DNA from 2 places in the Arthrobacter sp. E44 genome. Region 1 is predicted to be linked to the other one. Evidence: riboswitches for the same ligand, from Rfam matches in the RefSeq annotation. Region 1 holds a riboswitch; the other holds the start of a gene.
The links. Region 1 has a riboswitch for glycine ahead of gcvP (aminomethyl-transferring glycine dehydrogenase). Riboswitches for the same ligand answer to the same signal wherever they lie in the genome.

Region 1 (3,407 bases):
TGCTCCAGGCGCCGCTGCCGCTGCACGAACACCGCCCCCATCGCCAGGCCAAAGGCAATCGCCCCCAGACCTGCTGCGCCCGGCCCTTCCGTGGCAACTGCCTTGATGCCGTACACCACGGGCACCATGACCAGCATGGACAGCAGGATGCTCGGGATGTCCACCTTCCCCGGCGCGGGATCCTTCGACTCCGGGACCAGTGCCGGCGCCAGCACCAGCAGGGGAATCATGAGGGGGACCGCTACAAGGAAGACCGCACCCCACCAAAAGTGCTCCACCAGCCAGCCGCCGAAAATGGGTCCCAGGGCCGCGCCGCCGGAGAATCCCGCAGCCCAGATGGCGACGGCAAGCCGCCGGCGGTTGGGCTCGGGAAAGATGTTGCGGATCAGCGACAGCGTGGACGGCATCAGCATGGCCCCGAAGAAGCCCAGGGTTGCACGGCCGGCGATCAGCCACTCCGGTGTGGGGGCAAAGGCCGTGGCGGCAGAGATCGCGGCGAAGCCGAGGCTGCCCATGACCAGGAGCCTCCGGCGCCCGATCCGGTCGCCGAGGCTCCCCATGGATACCAGCAGGCCGGCCAGTACCAGGGGATAGGCGTCCACGATCCAGAGCAGCTGCACCCCGGTGGGTTCCAGGGCGCGCGCAATGGCCGGCAGTGCGAAGGTCAGCGCGGTGTTGTCCACGGCGACCAGGAGCACGGGAAACATCAGCAGGGCCAGCGCCAGCCAGTCACGCCACGGCTGCCGCGGGGCGTTCTTGTCCGCGCCTGTGGGCGCAGGGCTGGTGAAAGTCGTCATGAAATAACTATACCGTCCGGACGGTATAGTTTGAAATGGCTGCCGGTTCCGTCTTCCCGCCCGGGGAAGGGCATGATGGGAAGCATGCCCCGAAAGCCTGTAGCCCGCGACGCGGTCCTTGATGCCTTCGAGTCCCTGTTGATCGAGGTGGGGGAGCGCGCTGCCACCCTTGACGCCGTAGCCCGGAAGGCCGGCGTGTCGAAGGGCGGCCTGCTCTACCACTTTCCCAACAAGGAAGCGCTCATTGCCGTGCTGCTGGACCGACTGGAGGGCCTTGCCCGGGAAGACGCCGATGCCATGGCCTCGGCCGATGAAGGCGCGGCGGCGTACTTCATCCGTTCCTCGGTATGGGCGGACACGCCGCTGGACAGGGCCATCGTCGCCGCCACCAGGCTTGCCGAGGTGGCGCATCAGGAGACACGGCGCCGGTTCGCGGCCATCCAGCAGCGCTGGTTGGACGAGATTGCGGCGGATGTCGGTCCGGGCTTGGCGAAGGCAGTTCTCTATATGGGTGATGGCCTCTACTTCAACGCAATGCTGTCGGTGGCCCCCGCGCCGGCGGGGGGAGCCGCCGCTGACGTGGAGGAACTCCTCGCCGCCCTGGAGCGGCTCCGCAGGTAGGATTTGCCATTTGCCGGGAGGGGTGGGTGCGTAGGACAATGGAGAGTTGTGAGGGCCGCCACCGGCCGTCACGGCCAACAAGTGAATAGCCTTTGATCTGCGGCGGGAGAGTTCTGCCGGAAGTACAGGCAGGCGCCGTAGGAGCAAATCCTCCCCAGGAATCTCGCAGGCCCCTGTACCGCCGCGGCGAGGCGCCTCTGGAAAGCAGCAGGCAGTTGTCCTTCTTCCCTTGGGGAGCGAAAGAACTGCCGTGCTCACCGACGGTGCAAGCGGGTCCTGCCGGGCAGGCTCCGCGGAAACTCTCAGGTCCAATACAGAGCGGGGAGGAACCCGAATAGCTGTGGCGTACCCTGCGCCGCCTGAGTAAATGGAGTTCCTTCGTGTCGGTTACCCCAGCCTCCACCACCTTCGTAGACCGCCATATCGGCGCCCGCCGCCAGGCCGACGTCGACACCATGCTCAAAGCCGTGGGCTACGACACGGTCGATTCCCTGGTTGACACGGCCGTTCCCAAGGTCATCCGCCAGGAAACCGCCCTCCGCCTCCAGGACGCCCTCAGCGAGGTCGAGGTCCTCACGGAGCTTCGGAAGCTTGCCGGGAAGAACAAGACGGCCGTGCAGCTGATCGGCCAGGGGTACTTCGATACCGTCACTCCGCCGGTGATCCGCCGCAACATCCTTGAGTCCCCGGCCTGGTACACCGCTTACACCCCTTACCAGCCGGAGATCTCCCAGGGCCGGCTCGAGGCCCTGCTGAACTTCCAGACCATGGTGCAGGACCTGGTGGGCCTGCCCATCGCCAACGCCTCGCTGCTGGATGAAGCCACCGCCGTGGCCGAGGCCGTGCTCCTGATGCGCCGCGCGAACAAGGCCAAGCCCGCCGCCGACGGCAAGACCGTGCTGGACGCCGACGTCCTGCCCCAGACCATTGCCATCGTGAAGGGCCGCGCCGAGGCGCTGGGCTTCGAGGTGGAGGTCGCCGACCTGTCCCAGGGCCTGCCCGAAGGCGACATCAACGGCATCGTGCTGCAGCAGCCCGGCGTTTCCGGACGCGTCTGGGACCAGTCCGCAGTCATCAGTGCCGCCAAGGAGCGCGGCGCCCTGGTCACGGTGGCAGCGGACCTGCTGGCACTGACCCTGATCACTCCTCCGGGCGAGCAGGGCGCCGACATCGCCGTGGGTTCCGCCCAGCGTTTTGGTGTGCCGCTGTTCTTCGGCGGCCCGCACGCCGCCTACATGGCCGTCCGCAAGGGCCTGGAGCGTTCGCTGCCCGGCCGCCTGGTGGGTGTCTCCAAGGACGACGCCGGTGTTCCCGCCTATCGCCTGGCGCTGCAGACCCGTGAGCAGCACATCCGCCGCGAGAAGGCCACGTCCAACATCTGCACAGCCCAGGCGCTGCTGGCCATCGTCGCGTCCATGTACGCCGTCTACCACGGCCCGGACGGCCTCAAGGCAATTGCCGTAACGGCGCACAGCCACGCCCGTACCCTGGCGGCCTCGCTTACGGCTGCCGGTGTTGAGGTCCTGCACGCGAGCTTCTTCGACACCCTGACGGTCCGCGTCCCCGGCCGCGCTGCCGCCGTCATCGCCGACGCCGAGGCCCGGGGCATTAACCTGCGCAGCATCGACGCCGACACCGTGGGCATCGCCCTTGATGAAACCACGACGCCGGCCATCGTCGCCCAGGTGGGCGACATCTTTGGCGCCACCGTTTCCGGGAGTTCCGTTGGCGGCGGCGAGGGCTTCGGGCTGGAGGCCGCCGTCGAGCGTTCCTCCGACTACCTGCAGCACCCGGTGTTCAACACCCACCGGTCTGAGACGCAGCTGCTGCGCTACATCCGTAAGCTCTCGGACCGTGACCTGGCCCTGGACCGCACCATGATTCCGCTGGGCTCATGCACCATGAAGCTGAACGCCACGGCCGAGATGGAAGCCATTTCCTGGCCGGAGTTCGCCTCCATCCACCCGTTCGCGCCGGACTCCCAGACGG
Region 2 (3,407 bases), on a different contig from region 1:
TTTCCGTGCCGATCACCGCTTGACCCGCTCTTCCCCCACTTCTGCGGCGGCACCCGGACGGGAAGCCTTGCCGGATGCGGCGTCGGCGAAGTCCTGGTCTGCCTGCAGTTCAGCCTGGAACGTGGCAAAACGGGCCTGGTGTGCGGGCCGGCGGCGGAGGACGAACCATGCGGCGCCCAGCAGGATGAACCAGACCGGGGTGACCAGCAGGGCCACCAGGGTGTCTGGCTGGGTGGTGAGGGTCCAGATCACGAAGCCGAAGAAGGCGAAGACCACCCAGACCATGGCAATACCGCCGGGCATCTTGAACTTCGATGCGTCGTGCAGGTGCGGCCGGCGGCGGCGGAAGGCGATGTAGCTGGCCAGGATGATCGACCAGACAAAGACAAAGCAGACAGCGGACACAGTGGTCACCATGTCGAAGGCCTTGCCCACGTCCTGGCCCGCATACATGAGGACGACGCCGGACAGCAGCAGCACGCAGGAGAGGAACAGTGCGTTCTGGGGCACCTTCCGCCGGGACAGTTTGCCAAAGACGTCCGGAGCGTCGCCTTCCTGTGCAAGGCCGAAGACCATGCGTGAGGTTGAGTAGATGCCGGAGTTCGCGGAGGACATTGCGGAGCTCAGCACCACGAGGTTGACCACGGTGGCGGCGGCACCCAGGCCCGCCAGGGAGAACATGGCGATGAACGGGCTGTGGCCTGCCCTGAACTCGGTCCAGGGGGTGACAGCCATCAGGATGATGAGGGCACCTACATAGAAGAGCAGCACGCGGATGGGGATGGAGTTGATGGCCTTGGGCAGGTTCCGCTCAGGGTTCTTGGCCTCGGCCGCGGTGGTGCCCACCAGTTCGATGCCCACGAAGGCGAAGACTGCGATCTGGAAGCCGGCCACGAAGCCCATGAACTCGTTCGGGAAGAATCCGCCGTGGCTCCACAGGTTGGTGAAGGTGGCAGGGCCGGCGTCGGACTGGAAACCGGTGAAGATCATGAACAGGCCAACAATGATCAGAGCTGCAATGGCAATGATCTTGATCAGAGCGAACCAGAACTCCGTCTCGCCAAAGGCCTTGACGGTGGTGAGGTTCAGCAGGAGCAGGATGGCCACGGTGGCCAAGCCGGGGATCCACAGGGGCACCCCGGGCCACAGTTCACGGGAGTAGCCCGCGATGGCAATGACATCAGCGATGCCGGTGATGACCCAGCAGAACCAATAGGTCCAGCCCGTAAAGAAGCCGGCCCAGGGGCCCAGCAGGTCTGCGGCGAAATCGCTGAACGACTTGTAGTTGAGGTTGCTGAGCAGCAGTTCGCCCATGGCACGCATAACGAAGAACAGCATGAAGCCGATGATCATGTACACGAAGATCACCGAGGGGCCGGCTGCCGAAATGGTCTTTCCGGAACCCATGAACAGGCCGGTGCCGATTGCGCCGCCAATGGCGATCAGTTGGATGTGGCGGTTGCTGAGCTGCCGCTCCAGGTGCGGGGCTCCGCTTCCGGGGGACGTCGGGGAGTGGGTCGTCATTGAGGAACTCCATCGTTCGAGCGGCACCCGGGGTGTCGCAAAGATTGGATTTCCTCCCCGCTCTGTCTGGGACCTGAGAGTTTCCACGCGCCGGGATGGCGTGCTTGCACCGTCGGTGAGCCAGGACAGGGCCTGGCTGCTTTCCAGAGTTGCCTCACCGCGGCGGTACGTGGGCCTGAGAGTTTCCTGGGGAGGGTTTGCTCCTACGGCGCCTGCTGAACGTACCGGCAGGGCTCTCCCGCCGCAGGTCAAAAGCGTTAATTGGTAAATCAGTGTTCAGTTATCGGAGTGCATCCGCTGTGGACTTCAAGCCGCACGGTGCATTTCGGGGCCTCCGGTAATCACAGCCGGCGACGGAGCGCCCAGCGTTCTTTGGGCCAGTTCCGCTGCCCGGCCGGATCACGGGGTTCAGTGTGGCGTCCGTCACGAACAAAAGTCAAGCCCGGCATTACGGTCGCCGCGTAACGCACCTGTACTTGCCAGCGCGCTGCATGGCGGACCGATTTGCTCTCCGGGGGCGCCATCCTGTAACTTGTGAGCCGAATCACCCATATTTCAATAAGCCTTTCGAGCTGTGGCGGGAGAGTTCTCCCGGCCATCACCGGGCAGGCGCCGTAGGAGCAAATCCTCCCCAGGAATCTCTCAGGCCCATGTACCGTCACGGCGAGGCGACTCTGGAAAGCAGTGCTGCTCCGGCAGCGCTCACCGACGGTGCAAGCAGGCCCTGGCTGGGTTTGCGGAATCTCTCAGGTCCAATACAGAGCGGGGAGGGACCCGATCCATGCCGAGCCACCCGTGGCCGGCCAAACCTGGAGTTCCTCATGACGATTCAATCCCAACCGTCTGTCTTTGCGGACCGGCACATTGGTGCACGCCGCCAGGCTGACGTCGACACCATGCTCAAGGCCGTTGGCTATGACAGCGTTGACGGCCTGGTGGACATCGCTGTCCCCAGTTCGATCCGCCAGTCCAAGCCGCTCGCGCTCAAGGGCGCCCTGAGCGAGGTTGAGGTGCTTGCGGAACTGCGCAGGCTCGCCGCCAAGAACAAGACTGCCGTGCAGATGATCGGCCAGGGCTACTACGACACCATCACCCCTGCCGTCATCCGACGGAACATCCTGGAAGCCCCTGCCTGGTACACCTCCTACACGCCGTACCAGCCCGAAATTTCCCAGGGCCGGCTGGAGGCGCTGCTGAACTTCCAGACCATGGTCCAGGACCTGGTGGGCCTGCCCATCGCCAACGCCTCGCTGCTGGATGAAGCCACCGCCGTGGCCGAAGCCGTACTGATGATGCGCAGGGCCAATAAGGCCAGCGGCCAAAACGCTGGCGCCCGCGACGGCAAGACCGTGCTGGACGCCGACGTCCTGCCGCAGACCATCGCCATCGTCAAGGGCCGCGCCGAGGCGCTCGGCTTCGAGGTGGAGGTCGCCGACCTGTCCAAGGGACTCCCTGAAGGCGCGATCAACGGGATCGTGCTCCAGCAGCCCGGCGTCTCCGGCCGCGTCTTCAACCACGCCGGCGTCATCGCCGAAGCGAAGGAGCGCGGCGCGCTGGTGACGGTGGCCGCTGACCTGCTGGCCCTGACCCTGATCACCCCTCCGGGCGAGCAGGGTGCCGACATCGCCGTCGGCTCCACCCAGCGTTTCGGGGTGCCGCTGTTCTTCGGCGGCCCGCACGCCGCCTACATGGCCGTGGCCAAGGGCCTGGAGCGTTCCATGCCCGGCCGCCTGGTGGGTGTTTCCAAGGACGACGCCGGCCTCCCGGCCTACCGCCTGGCGCTGCAGACCCGCGAGCAGCACATCCGCCGCGAGAAGGCCACGTCCAACATCTGCACGGCGCAGGCGCTGCTGGCCATCGTGTCCTCCTTCTACGCCGTCTAC

Region 2: it holds a riboswitch for glycine, as region 1 does, so the genes downstream of both, cycA (D-serine/D-alanine/glycine transporter) here and gcvP (aminomethyl-transferring glycine dehydrogenase) in region 1, are expected to answer to the same signal.

What each region holds. Positions count from the first base shown of each region.
Region 1 is NZ_JBHDJA010000005.1:29,783-33,189, forward strand. It holds gene ACETK3_RS06200 (MFS transporter) at 1-797, opposite strand, end outside; gene ACETK3_RS06205 (TetR/AcrR family transcriptional regulator) at 882-1,418, shown strand; glycine riboswitch at 1,512-1,609, shown strand; gene gcvP (aminomethyl-transferring glycine dehydrogenase) at 1,799-3,407, shown strand, end outside.
Region 2 is NZ_JBHDJA010000021.1:50,541-53,947, reverse strand. It holds gene purU (formyltetrahydrofolate deformylase) at 1-16, opposite strand, end outside; gene cycA (D-serine/D-alanine/glycine transporter) at 13-1,524, opposite strand; glycine riboswitch at 1,678-1,775, opposite strand; glycine riboswitch at 2,093-2,192, shown strand; gene gcvP (aminomethyl-transferring glycine dehydrogenase) at 2,346-3,407, shown strand, end outside.